DNA from 3 places in the Erwinia sp. E_sp_B01_1 genome. Region 1 is predicted to be linked to each of the others. Evidence: predicted binding sites of a transcription regulator. Region 1 holds the regulator's gene; each other region holds the start of a gene.
What was found. The regulator CRP, encoded in region 1, controls carbon source genes, mostly activating them, when cyclic AMP is high. The targets are predictions, from matches to a motif close to ATGTGANNNNNNTCACAT.
Positions count from the first base shown of each region.

Region 2: serA (phosphoglycerate dehydrogenase) is a predicted target of CRP. The motif match lies at 1,939-1,956, and genes of this name have one in related genera.
Region 3: msrB (peptide-methionine (R)-S-oxide reductase MsrB) is a predicted target of CRP. The motif match lies at 1,567-1,584, and genes of this name have one in related genera.

Region 1 covers NZ_CP142208.1:408,892-413,634, forward strand. Annotated here, with positions in the region: gene VRC33_RS01795 (YccS/YhfK family putative transporter) at 1-1,701, opposite strand, end outside; gene crp (cAMP-activated global transcriptional regulator CRP) at 1,760-2,392, opposite strand; gene VRC33_RS01805 (OsmC family protein) at 2,701-3,102, shown strand; gene VRC33_RS01810 (phosphoribulokinase) at 3,112-4,023, opposite strand; gene VRC33_RS01815 (YheU family protein) at 4,113-4,331, opposite strand; gene VRC33_RS01820 (hydrolase) at 4,333-4,743, opposite strand, start outside.
Region 2 covers NZ_CP142208.1:3,955,924-3,960,666, forward strand. Annotated here, with positions in the region: gene VRC33_RS18435 (5-formyltetrahydrofolate cyclo-ligase) at 1-392, shown strand, start outside; gene serA (phosphoglycerate dehydrogenase) at 509-1,744, opposite strand; gene rpiA (ribose-5-phosphate isomerase RpiA) at 2,027-2,686, opposite strand; gene VRC33_RS18450 (LysR family transcriptional regulator ArgP) at 2,892-3,794, shown strand; gene VRC33_RS18455 (oxidative stress defense protein) at 4,000-4,725, opposite strand.
Region 3 covers NZ_CP142208.1:2,639,367-2,644,109, reverse strand. Annotated here, with positions in the region: gene VRC33_RS12525 (D-hexose-6-phosphate mutarotase) at 1-299, opposite strand, end outside; gene gapA (glyceraldehyde-3-phosphate dehydrogenase) at 366-1,361, opposite strand; gene msrB (peptide-methionine (R)-S-oxide reductase MsrB) at 1,703-2,113, shown strand; gene VRC33_RS12510 (DUF1315 family protein) at 2,119-2,397, shown strand; gene pncA (bifunctional nicotinamidase/pyrazinamidase) at 2,491-3,105, opposite strand; gene ansA (asparaginase) at 3,115-4,134, opposite strand; gene sppA (signal peptide peptidase SppA) at 4,220-4,743, opposite strand, start outside.

The DNA of each region.
Region 1 (4,743 bases):
TCCCGGCTCCTGCATCGCCTGATTCAGCGAGTTATACAGCGCGTTGTGAGCCTGATTTACTTTTATGCGCTGGTAAGCCAGCTTCACCGGATCCTGCTCATTCCCCAGTAAAAGCTGTAACGCATCCTGATAAGTGCCCAACGCATCGTGCGCATTCTGTCGCAGCAGACCGCTTTGCCACTGTGGCCATAACCAGACCATGCCGGCAAAGGCAATCAGACAGCCCATCAACGTATCCAGCAACCGGGGCAGCAGGAAATCTGCCCCATTCAGCGAGAGGAGCTGTAAAGAGTAAACGGCGGTGACGGTAAAACCGATCATGGCAAAGCCGTAGAACTTACGGATAAACAGATAGCTGATCAGGGTGATCGCCAGCATCACCAGCAGGACGATCGATTCCGGTGCCTGAAGTCGCAGGGTTATAGCCGCAATAACCAACCCGGCAAGCGTGCCAAGCGCACGGTGCTGGATCCTTACCCGGGTGGCACTGTAGCCATTCTGACTGACGAACATCACCGTCATCAGGATCCAGTAAGGTTTTGGCAGATTAAAGAACAGCGCCAGGGAGCTGGCAAAGGTCAGCATCACGGCGAACCGGCCTGCGGTTCGCAGGGCTGCGGATTTCAACGACAGATAGCTTTTGATGGCGGGCAGCAGAGGCAGCCGGCGTTGCCGATCGGCCATTAAGTCCCGCTGATAGAGAGGGCGCTGCGTGCGCAACACCCGTCCGATACGGCTGAAATGGTAATAGCAAAAGGTCCCAACCGGATTATCCGGATTCTGACGCGAAATTTTCTCCAGCGCCTGCAACTGTTTTTCCATGGTGAAACGGTTGGGCAGCTTGTGATAGAGGATATCGTCGGCCAGTTCACGCAGCCTGGCAGCTATAGTCTGAGCATTCCAGCGAATGACCGCTTCAGCATGGCTCTGCTCAACCAGTTTTTGCACCTCCTCCGGCTGATGCAGACTGACTGAGATATGTTCCTGCAAATCCAGCGCCACCTGAAATGCCCGGGTTAGCCGTTTATGATGGTTATAACGGGTAGCTGACAGCATGTGCATTTGCTGATAGCAGGTGGTGATCAGGTCGACAGCTTTCTGCTGTCGTATCAGCAGCGGAGGCAGGGCCTTTTCAGGATCGGTAAGCCGGGTCAGCAGGGTATATTTGGCTTCGCAATAGCCCGCCAGCTCCCGGTAGAGCAGGCTGAGAGTTTCGCGCATCGGCTGCTCTTTCCACAGCCAGAACCAGAACCAGTTAAAGACTCCGTACCAGATTGTGCCCAAAATATAGAGCATCGGCGGTTCCCAGACGGGCATACGTCCGGCCAGACTCAGCGTAAAAATTGCAGCAATCAGCGAGCCTGGCAGCAAACGCCCATGCAGCGGGCTTAGCTCCCCGGTAATGCCCAGCAGCATCGCCATCGTAAAGAGAATAACCGGCAGGGGAACGGCATGGCCGCCAAGGTACTGGATCAGGAAGCTGCTGAAGGCAAACAGGCTTCCGCCGACAATCAGGCGTTTGAAAAAACGTTTATGAGGCGTATCGAGACCAGCAATATTGCAACAGGCAGGCACTAAGGAAAAGAGTAAACCTCTCTGCAAATCGCCCAGCAGCCATCCTGTAGCCACGGGTAAACAGAGCACCAGCGTCTGGCGCAGTGCGTAATTAACTTCTGGGTGATAAATGATTCGACGCCACATCACTCCGTACCAAATAAAACGGCGCAACAGTAACTGTTGCGCCGTGGATCAGAGCCGATTAGCGAGTGCCGTAGACAACGATCGTTTTACCGTGTGCCGAGATCAGGTTTTGATCTTCCAGCATTTTCAGAATACGCCCTACCGTTTCACGTGAGCAGCCAACGATCTGCCCAATTTCCTGGCGGGTGATTTTGATCTGCATGCCGTCCGGATGCGTCATGGCGTCGGGTTGCTTCGCCAGGTTCAGCAGGGTTTGCGCGATGCGACCTGTCACATCGAGGAAAGCTAAATTGCCCACTTTCTCAGAAGTCACCTGCAGACGACGCGCCATCTGTGAAGAGAGACGCATCAGAATGTCAGGGTTAACCTGAATCAGCTGACGGAATTTTTTGTAGGAGATCTCAGCCACTTCACAGGCTGTCTTCGCACGTACCCACGCGCTGCGTTCCTGACCCTCTTCGAACAGGCCAAGCTCGCCAATGAAGTCACCCTGATTGAGGTAAGAGAGGATCATCTCTTTGCCTTCTTCATCCTTGATAAGTACCGCTACTGCGCCTTTGACGATGTAGTAGAGCGTTTCCGCCTTTTCACCCTGATGAATCAGCGTGCTTTTGGAGGGATACTTATGAATATGGCAATGTGACAGGAACCATTCAAGTGTCGGGTCTGTTTGCGGTTTGCCGAGAACCATTCGCTGTTATCCTCTGTTGTAATCGTGCCTAAATACAGGGGCAGAGTTCCCTGCCAGGCGTTGAAATAGTCAAGCGTTTCCCATCAGGAAATTTATTCGGGCCTCTGTCAAAAGCCTGGCTCGTTATGTCGTCCCGTTTCGTCATGCATGTAGAGTACTGACGAATATATTACAGCTTTGTTTGTAGCACAGCTTTCAATGGGTGTCTTCTGTTGTCTCGCTTCAGCATAGTGCGAAAACTGCCGCATTGCCGTTTTTCAGGGTAAAGCGTAATCTGAGGTTAACTGAATGAATTAGAGGAACTTGTTATGCAGGCTCGGGTAAAGTGGGTAGAAGGGTTAACGTTTTTGGGAGAATCCTCATCGGGACATCAGGTGTTGATGGATGGGAATTCAGGCGATAAGGCACCAAGCCCGATGGAAATGGTGCTGATGGCCGCGGGCGGATGCAGCGCAATAGATGTGGTTTCCATCCTGCAGAAGGGCCGTCATAACGTCAGGGATTGCGAGGTTAAGCTAACTTCAGAGCGCCGTGAGGAAGCACCCCGCCTGTTTACCCATATCAATATGCACTTTATTGTCAGCGGTGCAGCGCTGGCTGATAAGGCCGTAGCGCGTGCTGTGGATCTCTCCGCTGAGAAATATTGCTCTGTTGCGCTGATGTTAGGAAAGGGCGTGGAGATCACCCACAGTTATGAAGTGATTGAATAACAGGATAAGTCACTGCATCACCGTTTTGCTGCTGCCCCGCACTGTCGGGGCATCACTCAATTTTTTCCCCTGGATCAGCCGTTTCACCAGCGGCCCCATGATCAATTCCATCGCCAGCCCCATTTTTCCACCCGGCACCACTAATGTATTGATGTGGGAGATAAAAGACCCCTGTAGCATCGACAACAGGTAGGGGAAATCAATATCCTCCAGCGCCTGGAAGTGGATCACTACAAAGCTCTCATCCAGCGAGGGAATGGCTCGCGCAGCGAAGGGGTTAGAGGTATCTACAGTGGGGACGCGCTGGAAGTTGATGTGTGTGCGCGAGAACTGTGGGGTGATGAAATTAATGTAATCTTCCATAGAGCGCACTACCGAATCCATTACCGCCTCGCGGGAGTGCCCCCGTTCACTGGTGTCGCGCACTAATTTCTGGATCCACTCCAGGTTAACGATGGGGACCACGCCGACCAGCAGGTCAACATGCTGTGAAACGTTATCGGTAGGCGTCACGACACCGCCGTGCAGGCCTTCATAAAACAAAACGTCGGTAGGTTCAGGCAGGGGTTGCCACGGCGTAAAGGTGCCCGGAACCTGGTTCCACGGCACAGCTTCATCATAAGTGTGAAGGTATTTACGCGATTTGCCGCTGCCGCTACGGCCATATTCAGCAAAGGTGTGTTCCAGTAGCGCGAAGTCATTGGCTTCGGGACCGAAATAGCTGATATGCCGGCCCATATCGCGCGCCTTACGGATGGCCATGTCCATCTCAGGACGGGTGTAGCGATGAAAGCTGTCACCTTCGACTTCTGCAGCATGCAGATTCAGCTGCTGGAAAATTTTTCTGAAAGCCAGGCTGGTGGTAGTGGTTCCCGCTCCGCTGGAACCGGTCACCGCGATGACCGGATGTTTGGCTGACATGGCATACCTCCCTGAAAAAAATCACATCGATCCAGCATTGGTACCATGTTTAACGCACAGGTGTCATCTCTGTGCATTAAACCGCCTTGTTAACCGGTCACCTGGCCACGAGGCATAATATTTACTGTTTCATGCAGTTCTGACCACACCAGCACTACTTCGCCGCTGTTTAGCAGGCGGCGAACGTCTGCAACTTTTTGTTCAAGGGTCTTTTCCTGCTCGCCATAGTCAGTGCCCTCCCGCAGCACAAAGGCTTCCAGCAGGTTATCGAGAGTTTCAGCGTCTAAATCTTTCCAGGGAATAATCACGTTAGTTGTCCAGCCAGGTTGAAAGCCATTGAGGTATACGTTGCTCAAGCCACATTTGCGGTTTCCGCAGGGTGCCGCCGACAAATCCTACGTGGCCGCCATACTCCGTCAGCTGATAAGTGACGCTGGAAGGCAGCAGGCCGGCAGCGGGTATGACCTCGCTGGTCATAAAGGGATCGTCTTTAGCATGGATGATCAGCAAAGGTTTTGCCACGCCGGGCAGTAAAGGCATCGCGCTACAGCGGCGATAATAGTCTGTTGCATCCAGAAATCCGTGCGCTCTGGCCGTAATAACGTCATCAAAATCCCGCAGTTTTTTCAACGCCCGGAGCTGCGGAAGGTCGATGGGCAGCGTTCCGGGCCAGGCGAGTAATTTACGCTCGGCATTCTGCTTGAGCAGGCTGAGGAGATA
Region 2 (4,743 bases), 1.3 Mb from region 1:
TCGCCAAACTCTGGCAGCACAAACAGCAGGTCTATCTGCCGGTTCTGCACCCTTTTTCGCCGGGACAACTGCTGTTCTTCCGTTACGATGCCACCACTACGTTAACGCCGAATAAGCTGCGGATCCCCGAGCCGCCGCTGGATATCCGCAACCTGGCTACGCTGAGCGAACTGGATGTGGTGATGGTACCTCTGGTGGCTTTCGACCGGCAGGGGCAGCGGCTGGGCATGGGCGGGGGATTTTACGACAGAACGCTTCAGAACTGGCAACAGCACAATTTTTTGCCGGTGGGCCTGGCGCATGATTGTCAGGAAGTGGATAACCTGCCGGTGGCCGACTGGGATGTGCCGCTACCGGCGATGATTACCCCCTCGAAGATCTGGCAGTGGTAGACAAAAAAACGCCCCGACAGAGAAATTTGTCGGGGCGTTTTTGTTGATGAGAAGGCTGGTTACCCTGCCCGCTCCCTTATTTTTTCATCTACAGGCAGGTTACCCCGCCCGGACAATCAGTAAAGCAGACGGGCGCGGATGGTACCCGGGATGGCCTTCATCAGCTGCAGCGCGGTGTTCGCCACATCCTGCGGCGCATCGATATCAATTACCACATACCCCATCTGCGGAGTAGTTTGCAGGTACTGAGCGGCAATGTTGATGCCCTGGCCCGCAAAGATGTTGTTGATTGCGGTCAGCACGCCCGGACGGTTTTCATGGATATGCAGCAGACGGCTCTGCTGGCCATGCATCGGCAGAGAAACTTCCGGGAAGTTCACCGCAGAAAGCGTCGAGCCGTTATCGGAATATTTCGCCAGCTTGCCAGCAACTTCAATGCCGATGTTCTCCTGAGCTTCCTGCGTGGAGCCACCGATGTGCGGCGTCAGGATCACGTTATCAAACTCACAGAGAGGAGAATTGAACGGATCGCTGTTAGTGGCAGGTTCTTCAGGGAAAACGTCGATCGCGGCGCCAGAGAGATGCTTATCAGCCAGCACTTTGCACAGCGCCGGGATATCGACCACTGTCCCGCGTGAGGCGTTAATCAGCAGCGCGCCAGGCTTCATCATCGCCAGCTCTTCCGCACCCATCATGTTCTGGGTAGAAAGGGTTTCCGGTACGTGCAGGCTGACCACATCACTCATGTTCAGCAGGTCAGAGAGATAGCGAACCTGAGTAGCATTGCCCAGCGGCAGCTTGCTCTCAATATCGTAGAAGAACACGTGCATGCCCAGGCTTTCAGCCAGCACGCCAAGCTGCATACCAATGTGGCCATAACCAATGATGCCCAGCTTCTTACCACGGGCTTCATAAGATCCCACCGCCAGCTTGTTCCAGATGCCACGGTGCGCTTTGGCGTTAGCCGCAGGGACGCCGCGCAGCATCAACAGCAGCTCGCCAATAACCAGTTCAGCTACGGAGCGGGTATTGGAGAAAGGTGCGTTAAAGACTGGGATACCGCGTGTTGCGGCGGCATTGAGGTCAACCTGGTTGGTACCGATACAGAAACAGCCCACCGCTACCAGTTTCTCTGCCGCGGCAAAAATGTCTTCGGTCAGTTGGGTGCGCGAACGAAGCCCGATAAAGTGCGCATCGCGGATGGACTCTTTCAGGGCTTCGCTGTCCAGCGCGCCTTTATGGAATTCGATGTTGGTGTAGCCTGATGCGCGCAGATTATCTACCGCGCTCTGGTGGACGCCTTCCACCAGCAAGAACTTAATCTTGTCTTTCTCCAGTGATACTTTTGCCATTTCCCGACCTTATTTTCGCTGACTTCGGATGTAACTTATAGAATAGCCTTATGCCAAAATATCAAAATTTAAGCCTGCGGCAATACAAACGATTGCCTGAGGGGTAGCACGGCAAAGGCATGGGACAGCACAAATTGGCAGATAATCACGGCGTGCGGGCCAGGATCAGCAGGATTAGCCTGAGGGCGAAACTTATGTGATATAAGTCACCAAATTTCGCCCTGTGAAGAAAAGATGTTTTTTTATAATAAATAAGCCAATGTCGTAATAACGCTGGTCAGATCATTTTTCTATGGTCTTTACGCCACTGGCGGTGCCAATCAGCGCGACGTCCGCGCCACGGGTTGCAAACAAGCCGACGGTCACCACGCCAGGCAGCGCATTTATGGCCATTTCCAGGGCCACAGCGTCCAGAATTTTGAGATTATGCACGTCGAGAATGATGTTGCCGTTATCGGTCAGGACGTGTTGGCGGTATTCTGGCAGGCCTCCGAGCTTCACTAACTCCCGCGCCACAAAACTGCGCGCCATCGGAATAACTTCTACCGGCAGCGGGAAGCGGCCCAGCAGGTCAACCTGTTTGGACTCATCCGCAATACAGACAAACTTATCAGCTACAGCAGCGATGATTTTCTCCCGCGTCAGCGCCGCGCCACCGCCTTTGATCATCTGCATCATGCCGTTGATTTCATCAGCGCCATCAACATAGACCGAAAGAGAATCGACCTCATTCAGATCGAAGACCGGAATACCCAGGCTTTTCAGCTTCAGGGTTGAGGCTTCCGAACTTGAGACGGTGCCCTCAATCTGATGCTTAATCGAGCCTAGCGCATCGATAAAATGTGCCGCAGTAGATCCTGTTCCCACACCGACAATCGTGCCGGGGGTGACGTATTCCAGTGCGGCCCAGCCTACGGCCTTTTTCAGTTCATCCTGTGTCATGATAAGTTTAGATTCCGTACAGCTACAGTGTGGCGCCAGTATAAAACAACCCGCACAGAAATCCCCGCCTTCGCGGCGGATTTGTTACCAGTTTGGAAGCGGGCCCACAAAGCTGTTAGCGGAGAATCTCGCCATTGCCCAGGGCAAAATGACAAAAATATGGCATAGTGCAGTTTCCACACCTGAAAGAGAGTTATCACCCACAATGAAACGCCCGGATTATCGCACGCTTCAGGCGCTGGATGCAGTCATTCGCGAGCGCGGTTTTGAACGCGCCGCACAAAAGCTTTGTATTACCCAGTCAGCCGTTTCTCAGCGAATCAAACAGCTGGAAAACATGTTCGGCCAGCCTTTGCTGGTGCGTACCGTGCCGCCCCGCCCCACCGAGCAGGGCCAGAAGCTGTTGGCATTGCTGCACCAGGTTGAGCTGCTGGAAGAGGAGTGGCTGGGCGATGAAAACAGTGGCACCACGCCCCTGCTGCTTTCGCTGGCGGTCAACGCCGACAGTCTGGCAACCTGGCTGCTGCCCGCGTTAAAAACCGTGTTAACCGATTCGCCGGTACGGCTGAACCTGCAGGTGGAAGATGAGAGCCGCACGCAGGAGCGCCTGCGCCGTGGTGAAGTGGTGGGGGCGGTGAGTATTCAGCCGCAGCCTCTGCCAAGCTGCCTGGTCGATCAACTCGGCGCGCTGGACTATCTGTTTGTGGGTTCGAAAGAGTTTGCTGCCCGCTATTTCCCGAATGGCGTTACCCGCTCAGCGTTGCTGAAAGCTCCGGCGGTCGCCTTTGATCATCTGGATGATATGCATCAGGCGTTTTTACAGCAGAATTTTGACCTGTCGCCCGGTAGCGTGCCCTGCCATATCGTTAACTCGTCAGAAGCCTTTGTGCAGCTGGCAAGGCAGGGAACCACCTGCTGTATGATCCCCCATCTGCAAATCGAGCGTGAGCTGGCAGAAGGCGAGCTGATCGATCTGACCCCAGGCCTGTTCCAGCGCCGGATGCTTTACTGGCACCGCTTTGCGCCAGAGAGCCGCCTGATGCGTAAAGTCACCGACGCGCTGATTGCCCACGGCCATCGCGTGCTGCGTCAGACCGACCTCGCATAAAAAAGGCCTCCGGATGGAGGCCCTCAGGGCATCGATAAAATGCAGGCTCAGGGAGCATATGCCTCTCACAAAGACGCAAAAAACGCCATCCCTGCCAGCTCAGCACGGGCCGTCCTTGGCCCGTGATGCTTTGTTCAAGGCACAGGCTCCCATCGCTTCGGGATTCGTCAGCAGTCTGAGGGCCTCCAAATGGAGGCCCTGGGCTTTACTGGTTACGCTGCAACTCAAACACCACATCGACCTGATCGTCGAAGTGAATGCTTTGCTTTTCATAAGTTTCAGCGGCGGAAGTCATTGGCGCAGCATCCGCCATTTTATACATCCGGGCCACCGGCATCGGCTGATAGTTAGCCACGTGATAACGGATGCTGTAGACCGCACCCAGCTTGGCGTTAAAGCCCTTAGCCAACTGACCCGCCTGTTGGGTGGCATTATCAATAGCCGCCTGGCGAGCTTTGTCACGGTACTGCTCCGGATTAGCCACGCCCAGTTCTACCGAACGGATTTCATTCAGGCCCGACTTCAGCGCCCCATCCAGCAGATCGTTCAGCTTGTCTAACTGGCGTAGCGTAACCTGCACCTGGCGCACAGCACGGTAGCCCTTCAGTACCGATTTGCCCTCTTTGGTGTAGTCGTATTCTGGCTGAGTACGCAGGTTAGCCGCATCAATATCTTTCTTCTCAATGCCATTTTTCTGCAGGAAATCAAAATACTGCGCTACGCGGTCGTCAGCCTGCTTCTTGGCATCAGCGGCATCTTTGGCGGTGATACTGACTTCAATCGCCAGGGTGGCAATATCCGGGGTGGCGTCAACGCTTGACTGACCGGAGGTCACAACATGGGGGCCGTTTGGCAATTCATCCGCCAGGGCAGTGAGTGGCAGCGTGGTTGCCGCCATCAGTCCAGCTAAAGCCAGTGCTTTCAATTTCACAACACTCCTCCTTGGAGA
Region 3 (4,743 bases), 2.2 Mb from region 1:
CAGGGGAGGCTACGGGCAAATCCATGTGCCGGTTCACCAGCAGGCCCGAACCAGGGCCAGCAGATGGGAACTCCGCCACGAATCGCTTTACCCGGTGCCCAGGCTGTTTTTTCACTCAGCCAGATAACCGGTTGCTCTCCGGCGGGTTGCCATGCAATCAGGTGAGCACCCTGCAACGTCACTGCTGCCCGGACTTTCGGATGCACAATCACCACCACCGGAAGATCGCCTGTTTTGCGCTGAGAGATATACGGGGTGAGCTGAGCAATCACGGGTAAAGAAAATATTTTTTCGTTCATAATATGACCTGTGTTCAAGCGAAAAAAAGGGCGACCTAAGTCGCCCTCATCATTCGTTCACGCCGCTTATTTTGCGATGTGAGCAATCAGGTCCAGGACCTTGTTGGAGTAACCAGTTTCGTTATCGTACCAGGAAACCAGTTTCACAAAAGTGTCGCTCAGTGCGATACCGGCTTTGGCATCGAAGATTGAAGTCAGAGTTTCGCCGTTGAAATCGGTAGAAACCACTTCGTCTTCGGTGTAACCCAGAACGCCTTTCATTTCGCCTTCAGCAGCAGCCTTGATTGCCGCACAAATTTCTTTGTAAGAAGCAGGCTTAGCCAGACGTGCAGTCAGGTCAACCACGGAAACGTTAGGGGTAGGAACGCGGAACGCCATACCAGTCAGTTTACCGTTCAGCTCAGGGATAACTTTACCTACTGCTTTAGCAGCGCCGGTAGAAGAAGGGATGATGTTCTGAGATGCGCCGCGGCCGCCGCGCCAGTCTTTGTGAGACGGGCCATCAACGGTTTTCTGAGTAGCGGTAGTGGCGTGCACAGTGGTCATCAGCGCTTCAACGATACCGAACTGGTCGTTGATCACTTTAGCCAGTGGTGCCAGGCAGTTAGTGGTGCAGGAAGCGTTAGAAACGATATCCTGGCCAGCGTAAGACTTGTGGTTAACGCCCATCACGAACATTGGGGTGTCATCTTTCGATGGACCGGTCAGAACGACTTTCTTCGCGCCAGCCTGAATGTGTTTACGAGCGGTTTCGTCGGTCAGGAAGATACCGGTTGCTTCAGCAACCACATCAACACCGATTTCGCCCCATTTCAGGTTTGCCGGATCTCTTTCAGCGGTAACACGGATGGTTTTGCCGTTAACAACCAGATGGCCGTCTTTAACTTCTACGGTGCCGTCGAAGCGACCATGAGTAGAGTCATATTTCAGCATGTAAGCCATGTACTCTGCGTCCAGCAGATCGTTGATAGCAACGATTTCTACATCAGAACGCTGCTGAGCAGCACGGAAAACGATGCGACCGATACGGCCAAAACCGTTGATACCTACTTTGATAGTCATATATTCCACCAGCTGTTGTTAGTGAATAAAAGGTTGGCTGTAAAATTACAAAAACCTTACCAGGCGTCAAGCGGAATCGCTTCAATAGTTGCGGCAAATCAATCCAAACAGCAGGAATTATTCACCCAAAAGCCTCATCCGGAAGCGCCACTCAACCTTGATCTTGGGTCACCTTGCCCGAATATAAAGGGGTGACGAAATCAAAGGGTGATCTGAGTCACATTTTCATCTTCAGATCACTTTCAGACTTCGCCTGAGACGAAAAAATCCCCTGTCGTTGTTAAGTATTTGTTAGAATACTAGCCGATATTTTTAGAATCACACTGCCAGAGAACAGCAAAATGGCCAAAGAACCGAACGAATTTACCCCAGAAAGCGACATGAGCGAGATGCAGCGGTATGTTACGCAACAGCGTGGCACCGAACCGCCATTCTCAGGCAAACTCCTGCACAACAAAGGCGAAGGAATCTATCGCTGCCTGGTGTGCAATTCTGCGCTATTTTTATCGGAAACAAAATATGACTCCGGTTGCGGATGGCCGAGTTTTTATCAGCCTTATCAGGAAGATGCCATTCGCTATATTGAAGATGAGTCACACGGCATGCAGCGCATTGAAATCCGCTGCGGCAACTGCGATGCGCATCTTGGTCATGTTTTCCCTGATGGCCCGCAGCCCACGGGTGAGCGGTACTGTGTTAACTCTGCCTCGTTAAACTTCGCAGACGACGAAGGCAACAACATTAAGGGATAGTCGTTATGGAGCTTGATGAGATGATCGCTTCCATGACCCCTGAAGTCTATCAGCGCCTTGTGACGGCGGTTGAAACCGGGAAGTGGGGTGACGGTGTGGCGTTAACCGCTGAGCAGAAAGAGAACAGCCTGCAACTGGTGATGCTCTGGCAGGCCCGTCACAATGATAATCCCCAGCACATGAGTGTGGGCAAGGGGGGCGAAATGGTCATGAAAAGCAAACGCCAACTGAAGGAAGAATTTGGCATCAGTGATGACAGCGTCACACGCATCAAACTGCAATAAATTATTCCTGCAGGAATAATATTATCTGAGGGGCCCTGTCAGGCCCCCGATCTTATCTGGACTTGTTATCAAGTTGAGTCATTCAGTATCCGCTCAGAGAATGACAGCCCCACGGGCGGCCATTTCACTCAAAGCCCGATCCGCATCTCCTGGCGAAAGATTTACTGCCCTGCAACCGGCAGTAATAACCGTTACGGTGTAGCCCAGCGCCAGCGCATCCAGAACGGTATACTTCACGCAATAATCGGTAGCCAGCCCCATCACCGTCAGCGCCGTAATATTGCTGGCTTTCAGCACCGCATCAAGAGCGGTTTTATTGCGATGGCCGTTATCAAAAAATCCACTGTAACTGTCCATCTGCGGGTTTTGCCCCTTGCAAATCCGCTCCGTGATGAAACTTTGTTCAAGCAGCGGGTGGAGTGCGGCGCCATGACTGTGCTGAATACAATGATCGGGCCACCAGACCTGCGGCAATCCGGCCAGTTCCCCTTCAGTCCACGGAGAGTGACCGGCTACGGTGGCAAAGCTGCCATGATCGGCAGGATGCCAGTCCAGCGTGGCAATCACAGGCTGATGCCGTTGAGTAAATTCGGCAGCATACTGGTTAGCAATGGCGATAACCTCATCACCCTTATGCACCGCCAGTGCGCCCCCGGCACAAAAGTCATTTTGTAGATCAACCAGCAGCAATGCCTGTTGAGTTGCCATCATCGGTTATCACTTCTCATCAGGGGTCAGTTCACCGCGCAGGTTAACCTGCATCAGCCGTCTCACTTCATCACTGGACAGATCCTGACTGAGCAGAAAATGCAGCTTAGTCAGGGTAGCTTCTACCGTAAGATCGTATCCGCTGATGACTCCGGCAAGGGCCAGCGCATTGCCGGTGGCATAGCCGCCCATATTCACTTTGCCGGACATACACTGAGTCAGATTTATTACCACAATCCCCCGGGCTGAGGCCTCTTTCAGCTCCCTGAGAAACGCCGGGTTTTGCGGGGCATTGCCCACGCCATATGAACGCAGAATTAAAGCTTTTACCGGCTGAAGCAGGAAGTTACTGACCACATCAGCAGAGATGCCAGGATAGATCGTTACCACACCCACAGGCTGTGGCGTGATGGGATGGACGATTAACTCACCCTGACCACCGGGTGCGGGTGGCGTATTCAGGCGACGTATATGAATGCCAGCTTCAAGCAGCGGGGCCAGATTAGGCGAAGCAAATGCATTGAAGCCGTCAGCGTGTGCCTTGGTGGTACGGTTACCGCGATAAAGCGTGTTGTTAAAGAACAACGCCACTTCGTTAATGGGGTAATTTGCCGCTACGAACAACGCATTTAAGAGATTCTGCTGTCCATCGGAGCGTAATTGCTCAAGCGGGATTTGTGACCCTGTCACAATTACCGGCTTAGCCAGGTTCTCCAGCATAAAGGAGAGCGCCGAAGCGGTAAACGCCATGGTATCCGTACCGTGCAGGATAACAAAGCCATCATACTGGTCATAATTCTGGCGGATATCATCCGCAATCGATTGCCAGTCCAGCGGCGTCATATCTGAAGAGTCGATCAGCGGCTGGTATTCATGAATAGTAAAATCGGGCATTTCGGCACGATGAAACTCTGGCATGTTAGCCAGCTGTTGCTGCAGATGCCCGGAAACAGGAATAAATCCCTGGTCGGAACGCTGCATGCCAATGGTACCGCCCGTATAGGCAACGTAGATGGATTTCTTTTGCATGAACTCACTCAGGCTTGCCAAAAAGGCGAAGTATAAGGTTAAAAAGGGGGAAAAGCAGCCCGGCCAGGAGGCCGGGCCGGACGTTTTATTTTACCTGCGCACAGGTCAGGCACATTGCATAGCGATTCTGCGGATCGTTGAGGTTATCAAACAGACCCGGCTGGTTTCTCATGGAAGCCATCACGTCATACATTGGAGCCGGCAGATACGCTTTCAGCGCTTCTGGCAGCGCAGCACGCGCAGAAACATCCATCTGACTGAAGAGCATGTCAACAAAGTTTGGATCGTCCTGATACCAGCTCAACTGCCAGTGCTTGAGTTTGGCGAGTTCAGCGGCTTTAGCCACTGCATCGTCAAAGTCGCCGATCGCATCGACCAGGCCATTGGCTTTAGCATCGCTGCCGGTCCAGACGTGGCCCTGAGCAATCTCATTAATCTGCTCCGGGGTTTTGTTACGGGACTTCGCCACCAGGCCCAGGAAGTTTTTATAGCCGTTTTCAATGCTTAACTGCATCATTTGCTGCACTTCAGGAGGCAGCGCCTTGGTTGTGGCAACATCGGCTAAGGGGGAAGTCGCCACGCCATCAGTGTGTACACCGATGGAGTCAA